Regions from separate parts of the Nocardioides sp. AN3 genome, predicted to be linked through region 2. Evidence: riboswitches for the same ligand, from Rfam matches in the RefSeq annotation. Region 2 holds a riboswitch; the other holds the start of a gene.

Region 1 (11,935 bases), on a different contig from region 2:
CCCGGGATGCCGGGCACGAGACGGTCGAGGATCGCCCTCGTCCGAGGTCCGCCAGCACGGCACTCGTCGTCGACGGACTCGAGGTAGAGCAGGTCGGCCGCCGTCTGCGGCAGCATCCCGACCATGGCGCGTCGATCAGCGTCGGCAATCCGGGCCGGGTCCGTCCCGCCGACCGTCACCATGCCGCCTGAGCGTCGCTGGCCCCCCTGGAGGGCCCAGAGCAACGTCGACTTGCCGGCTCCGTTGCGGCCCATCAGCGCGGTGACGGTGCCCGGAGCCAGGCTCAGCGACACACCGGCCAGCACCGCCCGCTCGCCGCGCTGGACGACGAGCTTCTCGACACGGGTCTCGATACGCTCGCTGGCGCTCTCTACTCGACCGGCGAGGATTGGACGCTCGCTGGCGCTCGCTACTCGACCTCCGGGATCGCTGGCGCTCGCTACTCGACCATCGGATGTTCCGCTGGTCGAGTAGCCGGAGCCGCCAGGCGAAGGCGTATCGAGACCCGACCGCTGCAGGCCCAACCCCCGAGCCCGGCGACGGGCCTCGCGGACGGTGAGCGGCAGCGGCGACCACCCGGCGGCGCGGCCGAGCTCGACGAGGGGAGGTACGACGGGCGAGTCGGCGAGCACCTCCGCCGGCTCCCCCACCTCGACGGACCCATCGCCGACCAGCAGCGCGATCCGGTCGGCGAACGGCACGACCCGCTCGAGCCGGTGCTCGGCCAGCAGCACGCTGACGCCGAGGTCGTGGACGAGCCGGGTGAGCGTGGCGAGCACGTCCTCGGCGGCGGTGGGGTCCAGCGCGCTGGTGGGCTCGTCGAGCACGAGGAGCCGGGGATGCATCGTGAGCACTGAGCCGATCGCGACCCTCTGCTGCTGTCCGCCGGACAGCGTGCGCAGGTCGCGGTCGCGCAGGTCGGCGATGCCGAGCAGGTCGAGGGTCTCCTCGACGCGGCGGCGCATGGTGGCCGGCGGCAGGCCGAGCTGCTCCATCCCGTAGGCCAGCTCCTCCTCGACGGTGTCGGTGACGAAGCCGGCGGCGGGGTCCTGGCCGACGTACCCGATGGAGGCCGCGCGCTCGCGCGGCGGCGTCCGAACGATGGAGGTGCCGTCGAGCAGGACGTCACCCGAGAGGGCACCGCCGCTGAAGCGCGGCACCAGCCCCGCCACGACGCCGAGCAGCGTCGACTTGCCCGATCCGGTCGGTCCGGAGATCACGAGGAGCTCGCCGTCGTCCACGGCCAGGTCCACGCCCGCCAGGACCGGCTGCGCCCGCTCGGGAAGGGTCACCGTGATGCCACGCAGCTCCAGCAGGGGCGGGTTCATGCGGCCACCTCGACCTCGCGAGCTGACGGGCGGGCCGGCGTACGGTCGACCGGGAGCCGGGGCGTCGGAGCCAACACAGCAGGCGCCAGGGCGACGAGCACGCCGACGAGCGCGGCGACGCTGACCTGCGGAGAGGCGCCGAGGTCGGGGTTGGTGATGGCGTACTGGTGCTGGGCGACCCACGAGCCCACGCCGCCGACGACGATGCCGGTCAGCGCGACTGCGGTCTCCGGCCAGCGCCACGGGTCGGGCCGGTAGGTCGTGCGCCCCACGCGCCGTCCCGCGGACGCCATGCCGGCGACGCAGACCCCCACGCCCACGGCCAGCACCACGGCGCCCCGGCTGACCGGCCCCCACGAGCCGCCGAGGAAGGTCTGGTCGAGGAGGGCGTACGCGCCGATGCACACCCCGATGAGGCCGATGATCATGAGGGAGCCCGTGAGACGGCGCTGTGCCGCGGTGGCGTCACCCGCGCGGCCGTAGCCGCGCGTGTCCATGCCCGCAGCGAGGGTGAGCGAGCGCTCCAGGGCGTCCTCGAGCACGGGGACGACGAAGCGGCGCAGACGGCGCACGCCGCGCGACCGCTCACCGACCTCGGCGCGCAGGCGCTGAGCACGGCGGACCCGCTGGACACTCTCGGCCAGCTGCGGCAGGACGCTGACGGCGACGACGACGGCGGTGCCCACCTCGTAGAGCGCGGCCGGCATGCTGCGCAGGAGCCGCTTGGGGTTGGCGAGGGAGTTGGCCGCGCCGACGCAGATGACGATCGTCGCGAGCCGGAGCCCGTCGTAGAGGCCAGCGAGGACCGACTCCCGCGTCACCGGCCCCAGGAGCGTGATGCCGAGGACCCAACCCGGCAGCGGGATCTGCGGGAGGTGCACGATCACGGTGCCGCCGACCGCCCCACCCAGCAGGATCCGGAAGACCACGCGGATGGCGACGATGACCGCCCCGGCGATGAGGTAGATCCGGAACGAGCCGGCCCACGGCTGGTCGGAGCGCCTGGCGCTGACCACCACCGCTGCGGCGCCGATCAGCATCAGCAGCAGCCAGGGGTTGGTGGTCTGGGAGGCGTACGCCGCCAGCCCGATCGCCCACAGCCACCAAGCGACCGGGTGCAGATCGCGGGCGATCCTCGTCATCGGGCGGTCATCACAGGGTCATCGCAGAGTCATCGCCGGCTCATCGCGCCCGTCTGGCCCAGGCGATCCCACCGGCCGCGGCCGCCAGCACCGCGATGAGCACGGGCGGGACCCAACCGGGCATGCCACCACTGCTCTCGCTCGACGCCGGCGTGATGGCCGCCTCCGTCGTCGGGCTCATCGATGCGCTCGGGGTCGGGTCGGCGCTCGTCGTCGCGACCGCGATGGCCGAGCTCGATGCGGGTGACGGCGACGACTTCGGCCCGGGCTTGCGCGATGGGCTGGCCGACGGCGCGGTCGTCGTCGCACTCGCGCTCGGGGTCGTGGGGCCCTTCGGTGCGACGCTGCTGGTCGCGCGGGTGGCTGGCGCCTTCGAGGGCCGTGGCGTGCGGGTGTTGCTCGGCTTCGGCTTCGGCGCGGTCGAGGCCGATCGCGTCGGGGTCGAGCATGAGCCGGTCTGACCGGGCTTGCGCGGCGTGCCGCTGCACTGCCAGGCGAGCGCGACGGAGTCGCCGGCGCCGACGGCCTGCGAGTAGACGCCCTGTGAGGCGTAGACCCAGCCCTTGCCGTTGTCGACGAAGAAGCCCCAATAGGACGTCGTCGTGAAGCAGCTGCCCTGCGACGGCTTGCCGTTGACCTTGCAGACGACCCCCGGCTGTCCGGTCAGCCGACCGAGGGAGACGCCGGCGCTGGTGAACGCCTTGTCGGCGGTCGATCCGGTGCCGCACCCGGCCGCCGTGCCGCCACCGAGCGCGCCGTAGTCGACGACGACGCTGACCTGCTCCGCCGAGCACGACGCTGCCTGAGCCGGTGCGGAGGGCAATGCCAGCGTGGCCGCCGCGGTGATCATCACCGCGGCGACCAGCTTGGCCATCGTGCTCAGCGGGGCCATCGTCAGCAGCCGCGGAGGAAGCGCAGCGCCGGGCCGGCCTGCGCCGTGGCGCGACGCCACTGGTCCTGGGACGTGGTGGTGATCCCGGCGGCTCGAGCGGCGGCGAGGGCGGTGGCGTCGTACGCGATCGCGCCGTGCTCGTGCGCGAGCTTGTCCGTGGCGTTCTTGCTCGTCACCTGCAGGCGCTTGACCCAGGAGGCCGCCTTGCGGGCCTGCTTGCAGGCGCCGACCTCACCGAGAGCCCAGCCGGCAAGCCCGGTGCTGTTCGCGTTGGGGGTGGCCGTCGTCGGGCCACCGATGAAGGACCCGTCGTGGCGCTGGTGACGCTTGAGCCAACGCGTGGCCTTCGCGATCGAGGCCCGGACCCCGGCCGAGGGGTGCTTGATGCTGTGCAGGCTCAGCAGGGCCAGCGAGGTGGTGTCGGGGTCGGGCGCACTGCCGACGACGTCTCCGGGGACGCACTTCTGCGACGAGGACGAGGCGGCCGAGAAGGTGAGCCGGAAGTAGCCCGCCGAGCACTGCTGGGCGAGCAGGAACCGCACGACGATGCGCGCTCGCGGCGAGCCGGCGTCGGAGAGTGCCCGTGCCGCGAGCGCCTGCCCGACGGTGTTGGCGTAGTCTGCCGAACCCGCGTCATGGATCCGCCCCTTGGCCGGGCCGGACGTGATGACCCGAGCGTTCAGACGCTTGATCAGGTTGACGCCCCCGAACGAACGAGGGTTGCCGCCCAGCGTCTTGGCCGTGACCGCCGCCTTGGCGACGGACCCCGCGAACACGTCGCTGCTGGCGCCGTAGTCGACGCCCGTCGTCCAGCTGTTCACGTGCGCGGCGAGCGTCCGCCGCGTCTTCGTGAGCGCCTTCTTGTGACCACCGATGGCCTTGAGCGCGACAGCCGTGTCGGCCGTGAGCCCGTAGTCGTCGAAGTCGTACTGGCTGTTGTGCACGACGCCGGTCGAGATCTGTCGAGCAAGCCAGGAGCCGGCCTGCGCGGAGGGCGTCGCCGCCATCGAAGGCGAGGAGAGAGCCGGGATCATGAGCAGTCCACCGGTGAGGGCGGCGGCTGATCGGAGGAGGAGTCGCATGGTTTCCTTCCCGCTGCACCAGCGGGAGGGCCTCGCGAGCACACCCGCTGTTGTCCGCGACAGCGTGGTTGTCAGGACGCGTCGCGGCGGGTGGTCCGACTCGCCCCTGGGCAGGGGCACACGGTTGCGGGTCAGTGCCGGACTCTCACCGGCTTCCCCCACGCGCGGGCGTGATGAATGTGGAGATGTAGCGGCCGAAGCCTAACCCCGCAGTCAGTCCCAGACCCAACCCGCCCTCTCAGCCCTTGGCCTCGCGGGGATCGCGGGGATCGCGGACGGACACGGCCGGCGTGCCCTCGTCGCGCAGCTCGAAGAGCTCCGTCGCGGCCAGCAGCTTCGTCAGCGTCGCGTAGCCGTAGTTGCGCCAGTCGAGCGAGGACTGGTTGCGGATCTTCTGGCCGACCTTCGACACCGCCGCCCACCCGTCCTCCTCGGCGGCTCCGCGGATGGCGCTGCGCAGCAGCCGGACGAGGCCGGAGTTGCCCTTGAGGTCGCCGCTGGGGACCCTGGCGCGCCCGTCGGAGGTCGGTTCGGCGTCGGCGCTCCGGTTCTCGTCGGCGTCCACCTCGGACTCGTCCTCACCGAGCCGGTCGACCACGGTGAACCGGGTGCAGGCGCTCTGGAACGGCGCCGGCGTGTTCGCGCGGCCGTAGCCGTAGACGGCGCGGCCCTTCTCTCGCAGGTAGTGGACGAGCGGGGTGAAGTCGGAGTCGCTCGACATGATCGCGAAGGCGTCCGGTGAGGCCGCGTGGAGCAGCTCGACCGCGTCGATGGCCAGCGCCATGTCGGAGGCGTTCTTGTGGGTGGTCAGGTCGAACTGCTGCATCGGACGGATCGCGGCCCCGTGCAGCTCCTCCACCCACCGCTTCAGGTTGGGCTTGGTCCAGTTGCCGTACGCACGGCGGATGTTGCACTCGCCGTACTCGGCGAGGTCGTTGAGGATCGAGTCGATCTTCGAGGCATCCGCGTTGTCCGCGTCGATGAGCAACGCGATCCTGAACGGCTCCGCCACGTCAGGAGAGCTTCTCGAGGATCAGCTCGCGCACCCGGCCGGCGTCGGCCTGGCCACGCATCTCCTTCATGACCGCACCGATGAGCGCACCTGCTGCGGCGACCTTGCCGTCCCGGATCTTGTCCGCGACATCGGGGTTGGCGGCGATGGCGTTGTCGACCGCGGCCGACAGGGCGCCGTCGTCGGAGACCACGGCGAGCCCGCGGGCGGCGACGATTTCGGCGGGCGAGCCCTCGCCGGCGTACAGGCCCTCGAAGACCTGGCGCGCCAGCTTGTCGTTGACCGTGCCGGCCTCGACGAGCTTCTGCACCTCGGCGACCTGCGCCGGCGTCACCCCGACGTCGGTCAGCTCGACGCCCACGTCGTTGGCACGGCGGGCGAGCTCGGAGAGCCACCACTTGCGGGCGGCCTGTGGCGCCGCTCCGGCGGCGACGGTCTCCTCGATGAGCGCGAGCGCTCCGGCCGCGGCCGCGTCGCGCATCTCCAGGTCGGAGAAGCCCCACTCGGTCTGCAGCCGGGCCCGGCGCTCGGCCGGCGGCTCGGGCAGCGTGCCGCGCAGCTCCTCGACCCACTCGCGCGACGGTGCGATCGGCACCAGGTCGGGCTCGGGGAAGTAGCGGTAGTCCTCCGCATCCGACTTCTCGCGGCCGGGCGACGTCGTGCCGGTGTCCTCGTGGAAGTGGCGGGTCTCTTGCAGCACCTTCCGGCCATCGAGGAGTACGCCGGCGTGGCGGCTCATCTCGAAGCGGACCGCCCGCTCGACCGAGCGCAGCGAGTTGACGTTCTTCGTCTCGGTGCGGGTGCCGAGCACCTCGGAGCCCTTCGGCGCCAGCGACAGGTTCACGTCGCAGCGCATCGAGCCCTGCTCCATCCGGGCGTCCGAGACCCCGAGCGCGAGGATCAGCTCGCGCAGCGCGGCGACGTAGGCACGAGCGACCAGAGGCGCCTTGGCGCCGGTGCCGGTGATCGGCTTGGTGACGATCTCGATGAGGGGGATGCCGGCTCGGTTGTAGTCGACGAGCGAGTGGTCGGCGCCGTGGATGCGGCCGGTCGCTCCACCGATGTGGGTGGTCTTGCCGGTGTCCTCCTCCATGTGCGCCCGCTCGATGCCGATGCGGAACGTCTCCCCCTCGACCTCCACGTCCATGTAGCCGTCGAACGCGATCGGCTCGTCGTACTGCGAGGTCTGGAAGTTCTTCGGCATGTCCGGGTAGAAGTAGTTCTTCCGGGCGAAGCGACACCACTCGGCGATCGAGCAGTTGAGCGCGAGGCCGATGCGGATGGCGGACTCGACGGCCTTGCGGTTGACCACCGGCATCGCACCGGGCAGCCCGAGGCACGTGGGGCAGACCTGGCTGTTCGGCTCGGCGCCGAACTCCGTCGGGCAGCCGCAGAACATCTTCGTCGCCGTGTTGAGCTCGACGTGGACCTCGAGGCCCAGCGCCGGGTCGAAGTCCTCGAGGACCTCGTCGAACCCAATGAGCGTGTCGGTCACTGCTTCTCCTCGTTGGTCGAGTAGCCCGAGCCGCTAGACCTCTCGTTGGTCGAGTAGCCCGAGCCGCTAGACCTCTCGTTGGTCGAGTAGCCCGAGCCGCTAGGCGAGGGCGTATCGAGACCCGGCATATCGAGACCCGTTGGCGTCAGCGGGGCACCCCACTGCTGGATGAGCGCGGACTCGAGGGCGGCTCCGACTTGGTAGAGCCGCGCGTCCTCGAGCACGGGCGCGAGGATCTGGAAGCCGACCGGCAGGCCGTCCTCCGGGGCCAGGCCGGCGGGCACCGAGATGCCCGGGACGCCGGCCAGGTTGGCGGGGATGGTCGCGAGGTCGTTGAGGTACATCGCGATCGGGTCGTCGAGCTTCTCGCCGAGCTTGAAGGCGGTCGTCGGCGCGGTGGGGCTGACGAGCACGTCGACGTCGGCGTACGCGCGGTTGAAGTCCTCGATGATGAGCGTGCGGATCTTCTGCGCCTGCCCGTAGTAGGCGTCGTAGTAGCCCGACGAGAGCGCGTAGGTGCCCAGGATGATCCGGCGCTTGACCTCGTCGCCGAAGCCGGCGTCGCGGGTCGCCTTCATGACGTCCTCGGCGCTCGGGTCTCCGGGAGGAGTGACGCGCAGGCCGTAGCGCATCGCGTCGAACTTGGCGAGGTTGCTCGAGGCCTCAGCCGGCAGGATCAGGTAGTAGGCCGCCAGCGCGTGCACGAAGCTCGGCGTCGACACTTCGACGACCTCGGCGCCCAGCTTGGTGAGCAGGTCCACGGCCTCGGCGAAGCGCTGCATCACGCCGGGCTGCCAGCCGTCGCCGGAGAGCTCCTTGATGACGCCGACCTTGAGGCCGGCCAGGTCGCCTGCGGCGCCCTGACGGGCCGCCTCGACGAGGCCGGTCACCTTGCCACCTGACTCAGGCAGCGTCGCGGACGTCGAGTCGAGCGGGTCGTGGCCGCCGATCAGCTCGTGCAGCAGCGCGCTGTCGAGCACCGTGCGAGCCACGGGACCGACCTGGTCGAGGCTGTTGGCCAGAGCGACGAGGCCGTAGCGGGAGACAGAGCCGTACGTCGGCTTCACGCCGACCGTGCCCGTGACAGCGCCCGGCTGGCGGATCGAGCCGCCAGTGTCGGTGCCGAGCGCCAGCGGCGCCTCGAACGCGGCCACCGCGGCCGCCGAGCCACCGCCCGAGCCACCCGGGATCCGGTCGAGGTCCCACGGGTTGCGGGTCGGGCCGTATGCCGAGTGCTCCGTGGAGGAGCCCATCGCGAACTCGTCCATGTTGGTCTTGCCCAGGATCGGCAGGCCGGCCGCCTTGAGCCGGGCGACGACGGTGGCGTCGTACGGCGGGATCCAGCCGTCGAGGATCTTCGAGCCACACGTCGTGGGCAGGCCGGTCGTGGTGAGCACGTCCTTGACCGCGATCGGCACGCCGTCGAGCGCGTGGAGGGGCGCACCGGCGGCACGGCGCTCGTCGGAGGCCTTGGCCTGGGCGAGCGCGCCCTCGGCGTCGACATGGAGGAAGGCGTGCACACCGTCGTTGCCGGTGTCGACGGCGGCGATGCGGTCCAGATGAGCCTGGGTCAGCTCGACGCTGGTGACCTCGCGGGCGGCGAGGGCGTCGGCCAGCTCGGCTGCGGTCCGGTGGAGGAGGTCGCTCACTGCTCGTCCCCCAGGATCCGCGGCACCGAGAAGCGCTGCTCCTCGACCTCCGGCGCGCCGGCCAGTGCCTGCTCAGGCGTCAGGCACGGCCGAATGACGTCATCACGGAAGACGTTGGTCAGCGGCAGCGGGTGCGACGTGGGCACGACGTCGTCTCCGGCGACGCCCTGGATGGAGGCGACCGCCTCGAGGATCACGTTGAGCTGCGGGGCGAGGTGGTCGAGCTCCGCGTCGTCGAGGTCGATCCGGGCGAGGTCGGCCAGGTGGGCGACCTCGTCACGGCTGATCTCGATGTGCCCGCTCGCGCCGCGCGGGCTGCTCGATCCAGGGGTCTCAGGCATGGGCGTCAGTCTAGGTGTCGGCGCGGGGCGCGCTCACGCGCGGTCTCCCGGGCGCTGGACTCCCCTCGGCGGCCAGCCGACGCGACGCGGCGCCGGGGAGGCGGGACCCGTCACGCTGGCGGGCCCCGCGGGTGGGGGTCAGTTGTTCGGCGCGGCCGACGAGACCGAGCCGACCAGCTCGCTCACGTCGTCGTCGGGCAGGCTCATCGCCAGGTCGGCGAGCGTCACCATGCCCACCAGGCTGTGCCTGTCGAGGACGGGCAGCCGGCGGACGTCGGCGTTCATCATCGTCCGCAGCGCCTCCTCGACGCTGTCGTCGGCGTCGACGGTGATCGCGTGCCCTTGCGCGAGGTCCCCGGCGCGATGGTCGGCGGGACTCTCGCCCGCTGCGACGCACTTCACCACGATGTCGCGGTCGGTGATCATGCCCTGCAGGCGGCCGTCCTCGCCGCAGACGGGCATCGCCCCGATGTCGAGCATGCGCATCCGTCGCGCCACGTCGACGAGGGTCTCGGTTGCCGCTGCGCAAGCGGCGCCACGCGTCATGATGTCCCGAGCGGTGACCATGGTCGATCACTCCCTTCCGACCGGCTCTTCTCACCGGCCTTCGCGTGGAGCCCCGGTAACCGTCTTCGGGGAATCGCTCACCCCACGGCGCTGGGGCCGCCCTCCAGGAGGGTGACGAAGCCCCCCTCGTCGAGGACCGGCACGCCCAGCTCCTCGGCCTTGTCGGCCTTGGAGCCCGCGTTCTCCCCGACGACGACGAAGTCGGTCTTCTTCGACACAGACCCGGCGGCCTTGCCGCCGCGGCTGATGATCGCCTCCTTCGCGGAGTCGCGCGAGAAGCCGGTCAGCGAGCCCGTGACGACGATCGTCAGCCCCTCGAGCGTGCGCGGCACGGACTCGTCGCGCTCGTCGGCCATGGTCACGCCGGCAGCCGCCCATCTGTCGACGATGTCGCGGTGCCAGTCGACCCCGAACCACTCGATGACCGCGTCGGCGATCGTGGGCCCGACGCCCTCGGCTGCCGCGAGCTCCTCCCGCGAGGCGGAGCGGATCCGTTCCAGCGACCCGAACTCCGTCGCGAGGGCCCGCGCCGCGGTGGGCCCGACGTGCCGGATCGACAGGGCGACCAGCACGCGCCACAACGGCACCTGCTTGCGCTCTGCGAGGTTGGCGAGCAGCTTCTCCGCGTTCGCGGTCAGCTGTGGCCCCTCCTCCCCCTTCTTGGGAGCACGCGTGAACAGCGGTGCGCGAGCAAGGCGCTCGGCGTCGAGGTCGAACACCTCGCCCTCGTTCTCCAGGGCGCCTGCCTCCAGCAGCGCGGAGGCGGCCTCCGAGCCGAGCCCCTCGATGTCGAACGCACCCCTGCTCGCCACGTGGGACACCCGCTCGAGCACCTGGGCCGGACACGCCCGGTGGTTCGGGCAGCGCAGGTCCTTGTCGCCCTCCTTCTGCTGGGCCAGCGTCGTGCCGCACGAGGGGCACTCGGTCGGCATGACCCACTCGGCGAGCCCTTCGGGGCGAAGCGGGAGGACCGGACCGACGATCTCGGGGATGACGTCCCCCGCCTTGCGCAGGATCACCGTGTCGCCGGGACGCACGTCCTTGCGCTTGACCTCGTGGGCGTTGTGGAGGGTGGCCCGCTCGACGGTCGAGCCGGCCACCCGGGTCGGCTCCATGACGCCGAAGGGTGTCACCCGTCCGGTGCGGCCGACGTTGACCGCGATGGAGAGGAGCTTGGCGTTGACCTCCTCCGGCGGGTACTTGAACGCGATCGCCCACCGTGGCGCCCGTGACGTCGAGCCGAGTCGCCGCTGGAGGGCCACGTCGTCGACCTTGATGACGACGCCGTCGATCTCGTGCTCGGTCACGTCGTGGCGATGCTCGCCGTAGTAGGAGATGAACTCCTCGACGTCGGCGAGCGTCGGCACGACTCGCACCCGCTCGCTCGTGGGGAGGCCCCAGGCCCGCAGGGCGTCGTACGCCCCCGACTGGGCGGTGGGCTCGAACCCGCGCCGCGCGCCGATGCCGTGGCAGACCATGCCCAGCTCGCGGGTCGCGGTGACCCGCGGGTCCTTCTGCCGGAGGGATCCGGCCGCCGAGTTGCGCGGGTTGGCGAACATCGGCTTGCCGGCGTCGACCAGCGAGGCGTTGAGGCGCTCGAAGGCGGCCGGGGACAAGAAGACCTCGCCGCGCACCTCGACGAGCTCCGGCACCGGGAACTCGTTGGTGCCTGTCAGGCGGTGGGGCACCGAGGCGATCGTCTTGACGTTGGGCGTGACGTCCTCGCCGGTCCGGCCGTCGCCGCGCGTCAGCGCCCGGACAAGACGACCCTTCTCGTAGAGCAGGTTGATCGCCAGCCCGTCGACCTTGAGCTCGCAGAGCAGCGCCGCGTCACCGGCACCGTCTCGCGCGATCCGCTGGTGCCAGGAGGCAAGCTCGTCGAAGGAGAAGGCGTTGTCGAGACTCTCCATCCGCTCCAGGTGATCGACCGCGGTGAACTCGGTCGACACGGCCCCGCCGACCTTCTGGGTCGGGCTGTCGGGCGTGCGGAGCTCGGGATAGGACGCCTCGAGCGCCTCGAGCGCCCGCATCCGCTGGTCGAAGTCGGCGTCGGACAGGGTGGGGTCGTCGAGCACGTAGTAGCGCCAACGCGCCTGCTCGATCTCCTCCGACAGCAGGCGGTGCTGCTCGCGCGCGTCGGAGGGCGCGGCGGCCATCTCGGCAGCGGGCTCGGCGACTGACTCCGTCATGGAGTCCATCTTGCCGGGTGCCACCGACGTTCTCGCCGCGCCCTCCACAGCGCCGCGCGGGTCAGGCGGTCCAGACCACTGCGGAGAAAATTCGGTTGCAGGGAATGAAACGACGTCGTACCGTCTTGACCGGGAAGTGAAACGAAACTGTTTCGTTTCGAGAAGGCGAACGTCAGGAGGACGGCGATGAACCTCGCCCGCGCACTGGGGAAGAACAGGCCCCGCGTCGAGGGCGACC
Region 2 (11,935 bases):
CGCGCACGCGCTCGCCGACGCGGTCGACGCGACCGGTCTGGCGGTCGGCGTGCCGATCTTCGCCGGCTCCCTGCGGTCGGCCCCCGACGAGCTCTACGAAGCGCTGGGCACCCTCGACGCACTGGTCGTCACCGTCCTCGCGGCCGGCGGCAGCGTCCCGGCGGGCGCGAGCGCGGGCGGTGACGACGAGGCGTGGGACGTCGAGCGGATGGCCGCGCTGGACATCCCCGTCCTGCAGGGCCTGTGCCTCACCAGCAGCCGCGAGGAGTGGGAGGCCTCCGACGACGGCGTCACGCCCCTGGACTCCGCGACCCAGATCGCCATCCCGGAGTTTGACGGACGGATCATCACGGCCCCGTTCTCGTTCAAGGAGACCGACGCCGACGGACTGCCCCGCTACGTCGCCGACCCGGAGCGGGCCGCGCGCGTGGCCGGGATCGCGGTCAACCATGCACGCCTTCGCCGCGTCCCCAACGCCGAGAAGCGGCTCGCGCTGGTGCTGTCGGCCTACCCGACGAAGCACGCACGCATCGGCAACGCGGTCGGGCTCGACACCCCGGTCTCCGCCATCCGGCTGCTACGGCGGCTGCGCGACGAGGGCTACGACCTCGGGGCGCCCGAGGATCTGCCCTGGCTGGACGCTGACGACACCGAGGCCGGCGACGCGCTGATCCATGCGCTCATCGCGGCCGGTGGCCAGGACGAGGAGTGGCTGACCTCCGCGCAGCTCACCGACGCGCACGTGCGGATCAGCAAGAGCCATTACGACGCCTGGACCGCCGACCTCCCCGCCGACCTGCGGGAGGCGATGGTGACGGCGTGGGGCGAGTCGCCGGGCAGCCTCTTCGTCAACGATGACGGCGACCTCGTGCTCGCGACGCTGCAGGCGGGCAACGTCGTCATCCTCATCCAACCGCCGCGTGGGTTCGGCGAGAACCCGGTCGCGATCTACCACGACCCGGACCTTCCGCCGTCGCACCACTACCTGGCGGCGTACCGCTGGCTCGAGGCCCGTCGCGAGCACGGCGGCTTCGGGGCCGATGCCGTCGTCCACCTCGGGAAGCACGGCTCGATGGAGTGGCTTCCCGGCAAGAACGCCGCCCTTTCGGCCTCCTGCGGCCCCGACGCGGCGATCGGCAGCATGCCGCTGATCTACCCGTTCCTCGTCAACGACCCCGGCGAGGGCGCCCAGGCCAAGCGGCGGGCGCACGCCACGATCGTCGACCACCTGGTGCCGCCGATGGCGCGGGCCGAGGCGTACGGCGACATCGCGCGGCTCGAGCAGCTCCTCGACGAGCACGCCAACATCGCCTCGATGGACCCGGCGAAGCTGCCGGCCGTCCGCGGCGAGATCTGGCAGCTCATGCACGCCGCCGAGATGCACCGCGACCTGGGGCTCGACGAGCGTCCCGACGACGAGGAGTTCGACGACTTCCTGCTCCACGTCGACGGGTGGCTGTGCGAGATCAAGGACGCCCAGATCCGTGACGGCCTGCACGTGCTCGGCGCCGCGCCGACGGGCGAGGCGCGGGTCAACCTGGTCCTCTCGATCCTGCGCGCCGCGCAGGTGTGGGGCGGCGTCGGGAACGCCGTGCCCGGGTTGCGCGCGGCGTTGGGTCTCGATACGGCCTCGCCTGGCGGCTCGGCCTCCTCGACCAGCGAGGAAGCCGCTGGTCGAGTAGCGAGCGCCAGCGAGCGTATCGAGACCGACCTCGTTGAGGCCCGGGCGCGTGAGCTGGTCGAGGCGATGGAGAAGGCGGACTGGGACCCGGCGGCCGTCGCGGCGCTCCACGACGATCCCCAGGTGCGGCGGGTGCTGGCATTCGCCGCGGAGCAGGTCGTGCCCCGGCTGGCCCGGACGACCGATGAGCTGGATGCCGTCCTGCACGCCCTGTCCGGTGGCTTCGTCGCGGCCGGTCCCTCGGGCTCGCCGCTGCGGGGACTGGTCAACGTGCTGCCGACGGGCCGCAACTTCTACACCGTCGACCCACGCGCCGTGCCGTCGCGGCTCGCCTGGCAGACCGGGCAGGCGATGGCCGACTCGCTGCTGCGGCGCTATGTCGAAGAGACCGGCGACTATCCGTCGTCGGTCGGGCTCTCCGTGTGGGGCACCTCGGCGATGCGCACCTCCGGCGACGACGTGGCCGAGGTGCTGGCGCTGCTCGGCGTACGCCCGGAGTGGGACGAGGCCTCGCGCCGAGTCGCTCGGCTCGTCGTCGTGCCTCTCGAGGAGCTCGGGCGGCCTCGGATCGACGTCACCGTGCGGATCTCGGGGTTCTTCCGTGACGCGTTCCCGCACGTCGTCGCCATGCTCGACGACGCGGTCCGGATGGTGGCCGACCTCGACGAGCCCGACGAGCAGAACTTCGTGCGCGCCCACATGCGGGCCGACCTGTCCGAGCACGGCGACGAGCGGCGGGCGACGACCCGGATCTTCGGCAGCAGGCCGGGCTCGTACGGCGCCGGCATCCTCCAGGTGATCGAGTCCGGCTCGTGGCGCGACGACGCGGACCTGGCGGAGGTCTACACCGCGTGGGGGGGCTTCGCCTACGGGCGAGACCTCGACGGCGCGCCCGCGGCTGACGACATGCGCGCGAACTACCGGCGCATCAAGGTGGCGGCCAAGAACGTCGACTCGGCCGAGCACGACATCGCCGACTCCGACGACTACTTCCAATATCACGGCGGCATGGTCGCGACCGTCCGCGCGCTGACGGGCGCGGACCCGAAGGCGTACGTCGGCGACTCCACCACGCCCGACGCGGTCCGCACCCGCACGCTGTCGGAGGAGACCGCCCGCGTCTTTCGAGCCCGAGTCGTCAACCCGCGCTGGATCGCGGCGATGCAGCGACACGGCTACAAGGGTGCCTTCGAGCTGGCGGCGACGGTCGACTACCTCTTCGGCTTCGACGCGACGGCCGGAGTCGTGCACGACTGGATGTACGAGAAGCTCGCGACCGAGTATGTCCTCGACGAGACCAACCAGGCGTTCCTGCGGAAGTCGAACCCCTGGGCGCTGCGCGGGATCGTCGAGCGGCTGCACGAGGCGGCGGACCGCGGTCTGTGGGCCGAGCCGTCTCCGGAGGTGATGACCGCCATGCGGGAGGTCTACCTCGAGGTCGAGGGCGACCTGGAGGATCGCGAGTGAGCGGCGCTGCGACCGGCCCTGTGTCGGTCCGGATCCTCGGCATCGGGATGGGGCCGCAGCACGTCACGCCGGAGGTCGCGGAGGCGCTGCGGACGGCGGACTACGTGCTGGCGGCGGAGAAGAGCGCCGAGAGCTCCGCCCCGGACCCACTCCTGGAGGTACGCCGCACCATCGCTGCCGCGCACGGCGTGCCGGTCGTGGCTGTGCCCGACCCGCGCCGCGATCGCGCGGACGTGGAGAGCTCCGGCGCCTATCGGAAGGCGGTCGGCGACTGGCACGACGCGCGGGTGGAGGCCTACGAGGCGGTGCTCGCCGAGCGCGGCGGCACGGCCGCGATGCTCGTGTGGGGCGACCCGTCGCTCTACGACTCCTCGATCCGGATCGTCTCGACGATCGCGGCGCGCGGCGTCGTCCACGTGCACTGGGATGTCCTGCCGGGGATCAGCGCGCCGCAGCTGCTCGCTGCTCGGCACCGGCTCGTCCTCAACGACGTCGGCCTGCCGGTCCACGTGACCACCGGCCGGAGACTGGCCGAGGAGATCACGTCCGGTCTGGACGCTCATCTCGACAACGTGGTGGTGATGCTCAACCGGACCCTCGAGCTGGCCGGCTGTGAGGACTGGCAGATCTGGTGGGGCGCCAACCTCGGCGGGGTCGGCGAGGAGCTCGTCGCGGGCCGGGTCGGGGATGTCCTGCCGTCGATCAAGGCGGCCCGCGAGCGGGCGAAGACGGCCGCCGGATGGGTGATGGACCTCTACCTGCTGCGCAGGCCTGCGACGTGACCGGCCTGCTGGTCGCCGGCACCACGTCGGACGCCGGCAAGTCCGTCGTCACCACGGGGCTGTGCCGCGCCTTTGCGCGACGCGGCGTGAAGGTCGCGCCCTTCAAGGCGCAGAACATGTCGAACAACTCGATGGTGTGCGCTGGGCCCGACGGCACGCTGTCTGAGATCGGCCGTGCGCAGTGGGTGCAGGCACTCGCGGCGGGCGTGGTCCCAGAGCCCGCCATGAACCCCGTCCTCCTCAAGCCCGGCACGGACCGCCGCAGCCACGTCGTCCTGATGGGCCTGCCGGCCGGGGATGTCTCGTCGGCCGACTGGGAGACCGGTCGCCGCCATCTCGCGGCGGCCGCCCACGCGGCGTACGACGACCTCTCCTCGCGCTTCGACCTCATCGTCGCCGAGGGCGCCGGTAGTCCGGCCGAGATCAACCTGCGCGCTGGCGACTACGTGAACATGGGTCTCGCGCGGCACGCCTCCCTGCCCGTCGTGGTCGTGGGCGACATCGACCGCGGCGGGGTCTTCGCGGCGATGTTCGGGACAGTGGCCCTGTTGGAGGCGGCCGACCAGGCGCTGGTGTCGGGATTCGTCGTCAACAAGTTCCGGGGGGACCAAAAGCTCCTGTCCCCCGGGCTGTCGTCCCTCGAACGGCTCACCGGGCGCCGCGTCTTCGGTGTGCTCCCCTGGGACCCCAGCCTCTGGCTCGACTCCGAGGACGCCCTCGACCTGGACGGACGCCGATCTGTCGGGTCGGGCGCTCATCGCGTCGCGGTCGTGCGGCTCCCCCGGATCAGCAACTTCACCGACGTCGACGCCCTCGGCCTCGAGCCGGACCTCGACGTCGTGTTCGTATCCGACCCGCGCGACCTCGCCGACGCCGACCTCATCGTGCTGCCCGGGACGCGGTCGACCATCGCGGACCTCGCCTGGCTGCGCTCACGCGGACTCGACGTCGCCATCGTCGAGCACGCGCGCCATGGACGGCCGGTCCTCGGGATCTGCGGCGGCTTCCAGATGCTCGGCACGACCATCACTGACGCCGACGGGGTCGAGGGCGAGGTCGGAGCGAGGGTCTCGGGCTTGGGACTGCTCGACGTGCGCACGGACTTCGCCGCCGACAAGACGCTTCGGCTGCCGACCGGGTCTGCCCTCGGCGCGCCCGCCAGCGGCTACGAGATCCACCACGGACGGATCACCCGAGAGGCCGGCGAGGAGTTCCTCGGCGGCGCTCGGACGGGGTGCGTCTTCGGCACCATGTGGCATGGGAGCCTCGAGGGCGACGCCTTCCGTGGCGCGTTCCTGGCGGAGACCCTCGGCCGGCCGCCGTCGGGAGTCAGCTTCCCCGCTGCGCGCGAGTCCCGGCTCGACCGGCTCGGGGACCTCGTCGAGGAACACCTCGACGTCGTGGTGCTCCTCGCCCTGGCGCAGTCCGGCGCGCCTGCCGGGCTGCCCGCTCTCCCGCCGGGAGGCACCGTCTGATGGGCCGCATGAGAGTGCTCCTCCTGGGCGGCACCAGTGAGGCCCGGGCGCTCGCGGCGCGCCTGGTCGAGGAGGGCATCGCGGTGACGTCCTCCCTTGCTGGTCGCGTCGCCCGTCCGCGACTGCCGGTGGGCGACGTCCGGATCGGCGGGTTCGGCGGCGTCGCGGGTCTGCGCTCGGCGCTCGTCGACTTCGACGCGGTCGTCGATGCGACGCACCCCTTCGCGCGCGGGATCAGCGCCAACGCGGCCGCCGCGTGCACCGAGGTCCCGCTGTTGCGGCTCGAGCGGCCGGGGTGGGAGCCGGACCCGAGCTGGCCCGACCGGATCTGGCACAGCGTCGACGACCACGAGTCCGCCGCTGCCCTCGCGGGCGAGCTGGGCCGGCGCCCGTTCCTCACCGTCGGCCGCCAGGAGCTGGCCCGGTTCGTCCCGGCGCTGACGTCGCACGCGGTTCTCGCTCGGGTGGTCGACGCGCCCGATGTCGAGCTGCCGTCGTCGTGGGAGCTCCTCCACAGCCGCGGGCCCTACACTCTCGACGGCGAACGCGGCCTGATGAGCCAGCACGGCACTGACGTCCTGGTGACCAAGAACTCCGGCGGCGCCCACACCTGGCCGAAGATGCAGGCCGCAGCCGAGCGGGAGATCCCCGTGGTCGTCGTACGCCGTCCCCCGCCTCCGCCGGGTGTTGCCACGGTGCGTGAGGTCGACAGCGCCGTCGCGTGGGTGCGCCGCGTGTCGGCCCAGGCCTGACCCATCGCGCGAGGCGACTAGAGACTCGCGGCGAGCTCGCGGCGAGCGACGACCACCCGCTCCTGCGACTGAAGCCGCAACAGCAGGCCCGTGAGCGCGACGCCGATGACCGACCACATGGTGGCGAGCGTGATGAGGGAGGCGCGCCGGAAGTACCAGAGCGTGTCGGCCGGGAAGTCGCCGATCTCGTTCACCGTCGGGAAGATCTGCCCGGCGATGGCCATGAGGGCGACGTACGCCGCAACGCCGCCGACCACGGCGCCGTACGTCCCCACCGCCGGCGCGAGCCGGAACACGAGGACCGTGACCGCGATCGCCAGGACGACCGAGACCAGCAGAAACCCGAAGTACAGGCTCGTGCGCTGCCCGATCGTGTCGGCGTTGCCGACGGCGGGCGGCGTGGCGGGGTACTTCAGGAACGGCACGAAGGCGAACGACACGAAGCCGATCAGCGTGACGAGCGCCGTGGACTGGCCAAGCGTGAGTCGGCGCATCCGGCCCGCCACGGCGGCCGAGACCAGGGCGACGACGCCCCCGAGGGCCAGCCCGACGGTCAGGGTGCCGGTCAGCAGGCCCCACGTGCGCTGGTCGTGCCGGGAGACGACGACGCCGTCCTCGTGGTGATGGGCGGGCTCCGCCGTTGCGTCGTGGGTGTGGGCGGCGGCTGAGTGGGCCTCCTCGACACCGATCGCGGCGTCGACGGAGGGCTCGCCCACCTGGTGGGCGACGCAGAAGGTGACGAGGCCGGCCAGGAGTCCGGCGAGCAGGCCGCGGACGAGAAAGGCACGTGCGGTCATGGGGCAGTACGCCGCGGGGCTCAGTGGCAGGGGTAGCCCAGCAGGTGACGGCCGTCGTGGACCCACTCGTGGATCGCCGTGCCGGACGGGATCGAGATCGCGCCCTGATCGGCGCTGACGAAGAACAGGACCAGCGCCGCCAGAAGACCGAACAGCAGCGCCCACGGGGCGAGCTCGCGGAGCGGGACGGTCGGCAGGGCGGTGCCGGCGACGGGCATGGTGACAGGGGTGGCAGACGTGACGCTCACGTGATGCTCCTTCGGGAATGCAACGTTCCTCTACGGGCGGACAACACGACGGCGGAAGATCTGACTTCGAGCCCCTGACGGGACTCTCACAGTGGCGTGACCGTGCCAGACTCTCACTGGCTTCCTCACATCCGTGGTGCCCGTGCAGGCTAGCGGACTTCGGGCCTGGCTGCCATCGATGTCCGGCGTGGCAGGGTGTGACTTATCACCGGTTCTCCGTCAACCAGGTGGTGCGCGACGATCGCGGTGGCCGTGGCGGCGTCGACGTGGCCGTACCAGACATCGTCCGGCTGGACGCTGACCACCGGCGCCTGGTTGCACGGGAACTGACAGCCGGTGTGCACCAGCAGCACGTCGTCATCACCCAGTCCGTGCTCCATCATCGCCAGCACCATCGCCCGCAGGCCGTCCACGGCACCCTTCGCCGTGCACCGCGGGCCCCGGCAGACCATCACCTGATGCCGATGACCGGTCACCTCCTCCCAGGCCGGCGAGGTGAGGCTCGGCTCGCTGCCGGTGAGGGGCTTCGTCTCGGTCACGATCTCGGCCAGAGCACGGGCCAGCTCGTCCGCTGGCCCATGGTGCGGTCCGGCGTCCGCCGCGAAAGTCCGGTCGGCGAGCCGTGTGGCCACCTCGATCACAGGCCGCTCCCCGGCGCGCTCCCTCCACCAGTGCGCGGCGATCCGTCGCAGCCACGAGTGCGCGGGGCCGAGCGGCCCGAGGCCGACGCCGACCAGAGTGATCCGGCGTGCGCCGCCGTCGGCCAGCCGCGTCAGCTCAGCCGAGAGCGACGGGTCGGCCATCTGCAGGAACGCCACCGTCGCGCCGAGCTCGTCCGCTGCGGCGCGCAGCGAGTCGCGGGCATCGACGTCGGCGACCGACATGCCGACGAGGACCACCGCCTCGATGCTCACCGCCGCCCCCACGCCACGACAGCGGCCGCCCCCACGGCGCCGAGGCCCACCCGGCGGGCCAGGACGATCGCGCGAGCGACATCGTCACGCTCGGGCGGACGACCGTCGCCGAGCACGGCCCGGTGCTCGACCCGGCTGCCGTCGTACGTGTTCGTGCCACCCAGCCGGATCCCGAGCGAGCCGGCGAACGCCGCCTCCACGACGCCGGCGTTCGGGCTGGGATGGCGTCCCGCGTCTCGTCGCCACGCGCGCCACGCCTGTCCCGCGCGGGCCGGGCGCGCCGCCAGCGTGAGGAGGCCGGACAGCCGCGAGCCGGGGAGGTTGAGGACGTCGTCGAGGCGGGCGGCGGCCCAGCCGAAGCGCTCGTAGCGTGCGCTGCGGTGACCGATCATGGCGTCGAGCGTGTTGGCCGCGCGGTAGCCGAGGAGTCCCGGCACGCCACACAGTGCCCCCCAGATCAGGGGTGCGACGACGGCGTCGGAGGTGTTCTCGGCCACCGACTCCACGACGGCCCGCGAGATCTGCGACTCGTCGAGCTGGCTGGTGTCGCGTCCTACCAGATGCGTCAGCCGGCGTCGGGCGACGGGCAGGTCCTCGTCGGCGAGGTGCCGATGGACGGCGGCCGCCTCACGCTCCAAGGAGCGACCGCCGAGCACGGCCCAGGTGGCGACGGCGGTCACCAACGTCCGGGCGAGCGGCGGAGCAGCCGCGCGCTCCAGGCCCGCTCCGAGGGCGACGGCACCCACGACGAGGACCGCCGTGTGGGCGACGCCGTGACGCCGGGAGTCGGCGTAGGTTCGCGACTCGAGCGCACCGGCCAGCGTGCCGAACCCGGCGACCGGGTGGTAGCGACGCGGGTCGCCGAGCAGCCGGTCCGCGGCGTAGCCGAGCATCAGCCCCACGGCACGGGGCGTCATGAGAGGGGGCGTCATGAGAGCACCACGAGAACCGCGGCCAGCGCCGACTCCACCGCTGCTCCGAAGACGTCACCGGTCACGCCGCCGAAGCGGCGGAGGGCACGTCCGACCACCAGTCCGACGACGAGCAGTGCGACCCCCACGGCCAGAGCCCCACGCCACCACGCCAGCCCCGCCCAGCGCCCGGCGAGGGCGAGCAGCAGCGCGGCGACGATCCACACCGCGGCCGCCGCCCACGGAGCGACCGTCTGCGTGTAGATCCGGCCGAGGCCGTCCGCGCGCGCCGGCCGCACCCCGCGCAGGCAGCAGATCGAGAGGGCGGCCCGCGATGCGCAGACCGCGACAGCGGCCAGCGCCGCTGCCCGCACCGCGGCGGCCCAGCTCCCCTGGCCTGCATCCGACAGCAGCGCCGCCAGCCCGGCCACCTGCAGGCCGAGCACCAGCACGATCGCGACGGTCCCGGCAGGCCCGGACGTCCCGGTCTTCATCACCGCCAGGGAGCGCTTGCGGTCGTAGGAGGCGGCCAGCCCGTCGGCCACGTCGGAGAGCCCGTCGAGGTGGAAGGCCCGGTTGCCGAGGACGACCGCTCCTATGGCGAGGAGCGCCACGACGAGCGGGTCGAGACCCGCCGCGCGTCCGAGGACGACGACGACCAGCACCGCGAGCGCCAACGGAAGCGTCGCCAGCGGGGCCAGCAGCATGGCGAGACCGGCGTGACGGCGGTCGACCTCTCGTGGCGGCCGGACCGGCAGCGCGGTGAGCGTCCCGACCGCGAGCCGCCAGGAGTCGACCAGGACCGGGCCCAACCTCAGCCGCCCAGCTCGGAGAGCAGAGCGACGTCGCGCAGGAGGGCGCCGGCGCTGTGCAGGACGGGCACGGCGGCCACGGCGCCGGACCCCTCGCCGAGACGCAGACCGAGGTCGAGGAGCGGCTCGAGGCCCATCTTGGCCAGCGCCAGCGACTGGGCGGGCTCGGTGGAGCGGTGCCCCGCGGCGTACCAGGCGGCCGCGCCGGGCTCGATGCGGTCCGCGGTCAGCGCGCAGGCCACGCTCATGAGGCCGTCGAGAAGAACCGGCACGCCGTCCTGGGCCGCGGCGAGCAGGTAGCCCGTGGTCGCTGCGAGGTCGGCGCTGCCGAGGGCGGTGAGGGTCTCGATCGGGTCCGACGCACGTGCTCCCGCACGCGCCAGCGCCGCATCGACCACCGCGATCTTGCCTGCCAGCGCCTCGTCGCCGATCCCTGTGCCTCGACCGACGACCTCCGAGGCGGGCAGACCGAGCCCGGCGGCGACCATGGCCGAGGCGGGCGTCGTGTTGCCGATGCCCATGTCGCCGCTGATGAGCAGCTGGGCTCCGGCAGCGATCTCCTCGCGCGCCACGGCGGCTCCGGCATCGAGGGCGGCCCGGGTCTCCTCGGCGGTGAGGGCGTCCTCGAGGTGGATGGCGCCGCTGCCGCGCCGGATCTTGTGCGCCGTGAGGGCGGCGCGCGTCGCCTCGTCGAGGTCGGCGAAGTCCTCGTCGACGCCGAGGTCGAGGACACGTACGGCGACCCCGTGCGCCTTCGCCAGCGCGGTCACACCGGCCTTCCCGGCGAGGAACGTGCGCACCATCGCGCCGGTGATCGCGGAGGGGAAGGCCGAGACGCCGTGGGCGGCCACGCCGTGGTCGCCGGCGAAGATGACGAGGCGGACCTCGTCGAGCGGCGCGGGCGGGACCTGGCCCTGACAGGCGGCCAGCCAGACGCCGGCCTCGCCGAGGCGGCCGAGGGCGCCGGGAGGCGTGGCGAGGGCGGCGAGCCGCTTGGCGGCGTGGTCGCGGGCGATGTCGGAGGGGGCGGAGACGTAGGGCATGTCGGGTCCTTCTCAGAGAGGGGCGAGCCGGTCGAGGGCGGTCAGGAGGCGGGCGGTGGTCTCGGGTGGGCGCACGGCGATGCGGGCCCACGAGTCGTCGAGTCCGGGGAAGGTGTCGGCGCGGCGTACGGCGATCCCGACCCCGCGCAGCGCCCCTCGTGCGCCCAGACCGAGCCGGGCGAGCACGAACGACGCCGACGACGGAACGTGCTCGATGGCACGCTCGGCCAGACCGCGCTCGAGGAGGCCGCGCCAGTCGGCGATCGTGGCGGCTCGCCGGCGTGACTCGACCGCGGCCGCCTCGGTCGTGCACGCCACCGCGGCCGCGATCGCCGGGGTGGAGACCGACCACGGCGTCTGCAGAGCGGCGAGCGCGGCAATGACGACAGGGTCGCCGACGACGTGCCCCACCCTGATCCCCGGGATCGACCACTGCTTGGTCAGGCTCCGAATCACGAGGACGTCGTCGAGCCGCTCGCCCGCGAGCGACTCGATCTCGCCGGGGACGGCGTCCATGAAGGCCTCGTCCACCACGACCAGGCGGCCGGGCCGGAGGAGTCGGCGGATGGTCGTGGCCGGATGCAGCACCCCCGTGGGGTTGGTCGGGTTGCCGACGACGACGAGGTCCGCGTCCTCCGGGACGGCCGCCGGGTCGAGCGTGAAGCCGTCCTCGGCCCGGCACAGCACCGGGGTGACCGCGTGCCCCGCCGCCGCGAGGGCAGCATGCGGCTCCGTGAACTGAGGATGCACGACCACCGGGCGCCGCCACGGGCGCAGCCGTGCCAGGAGCGAGAACGCCTCCGCGGCGCCGGCGGTGACCAGGACCTCGTCGGTCTCCCGCTTGTGATGCTGGGCGAGCGCGACGCGGGCCGGCGCGACGTCCGGATAGGACGCGGAGTCGTCGATCGCGGTGTGCAGCGCGTGGTCGAGCCACGCCGGGCGGGGTCCCGCGTAGACGTTCACCGCGAAGTCCACCAGTCCCCCGCCGACCTCGACGTCGCCGTGGTGGCGCAGTGGATCGGCCGGCTGTCCGTCCTCGGGGACGTCATGCGA

The links. Region 2 has a riboswitch for cobalamin ahead of ACYQ1K_RS16140 (CbtB domain-containing protein). Riboswitches for the same ligand answer to the same signal wherever they lie in the genome.
Region 1: it holds a riboswitch for cobalamin, as region 2 does, so the genes downstream of both, ACYQ1K_RS10475 (hypothetical protein) here and ACYQ1K_RS16140 (CbtB domain-containing protein) in region 2, are expected to answer to the same signal.

The regions. Positions count from the first base shown of each region.
Region 1 is NZ_BAAIGC010000007.1:75,370-87,304, reverse strand. It holds gene ACYQ1K_RS10490 (ABC transporter ATP-binding protein) at 1-1,328, opposite strand, end outside; gene ACYQ1K_RS10485 (energy-coupling factor transporter transmembrane component T family protein) at 1,325-2,470, opposite strand; gene ACYQ1K_RS10480 (hypothetical protein) at 2,511-3,362, opposite strand; gene ACYQ1K_RS10475 (hypothetical protein) at 3,365-4,444, opposite strand; cobalamin riboswitch at 4,513-4,658, opposite strand; gene ACYQ1K_RS10470 (NYN domain-containing protein) at 4,683-5,456, opposite strand; gene gatB (Asp-tRNA(Asn)/Glu-tRNA(Gln) amidotransferase subunit GatB) at 5,458-6,951, opposite strand; gene gatA (Asp-tRNA(Asn)/Glu-tRNA(Gln) amidotransferase subunit GatA) at 6,948-8,600, opposite strand; gene gatC (Asp-tRNA(Asn)/Glu-tRNA(Gln) amidotransferase subunit GatC) at 8,597-8,941, opposite strand; gene ACYQ1K_RS10450 (CBS domain-containing protein) at 9,080-9,508, opposite strand; gene ligA (NAD-dependent DNA ligase LigA) at 9,586-11,706, opposite strand; gene ACYQ1K_RS10440 (TetR/AcrR family transcriptional regulator) at 11,884-11,935, shown strand, end outside.
Region 2 is NZ_BAAIGC010000014.1:25,306-37,240, forward strand. It holds gene cobN (cobaltochelatase subunit CobN) at 1-3,148, shown strand, start outside; gene cobF (precorrin-6A synthase (deacetylating)) at 3,145-3,930, shown strand; gene ACYQ1K_RS16125 (cobyric acid synthase) at 3,888-5,405, shown strand; gene ACYQ1K_RS16130 (cobalt-precorrin-6A reductase) at 5,414-6,157, shown strand; gene ACYQ1K_RS16135 (CbtA family protein) at 6,175-6,954, opposite strand; gene ACYQ1K_RS16140 (CbtB domain-containing protein) at 6,975-7,202, opposite strand; adenosylcobalamin (AdoCbl) riboswitch at 7,205-7,354, opposite strand; gene ACYQ1K_RS16145 ((2Fe-2S) ferredoxin domain-containing protein) at 7,352-8,116, opposite strand; gene ACYQ1K_RS16150 (cobalamin biosynthesis protein) at 8,113-9,048, opposite strand; gene ACYQ1K_RS16155 (adenosylcobinamide-GDP ribazoletransferase) at 9,045-9,839, opposite strand; gene cobT (nicotinate-nucleotide--dimethylbenzimidazole phosphoribosyltransferase) at 9,842-10,882, opposite strand; gene cobBC (bifunctional hydrogenobyrinic acid a,c-diamide synthase/histidinol phosphate aminotransferase CobBC) at 10,895-11,935, opposite strand, start outside.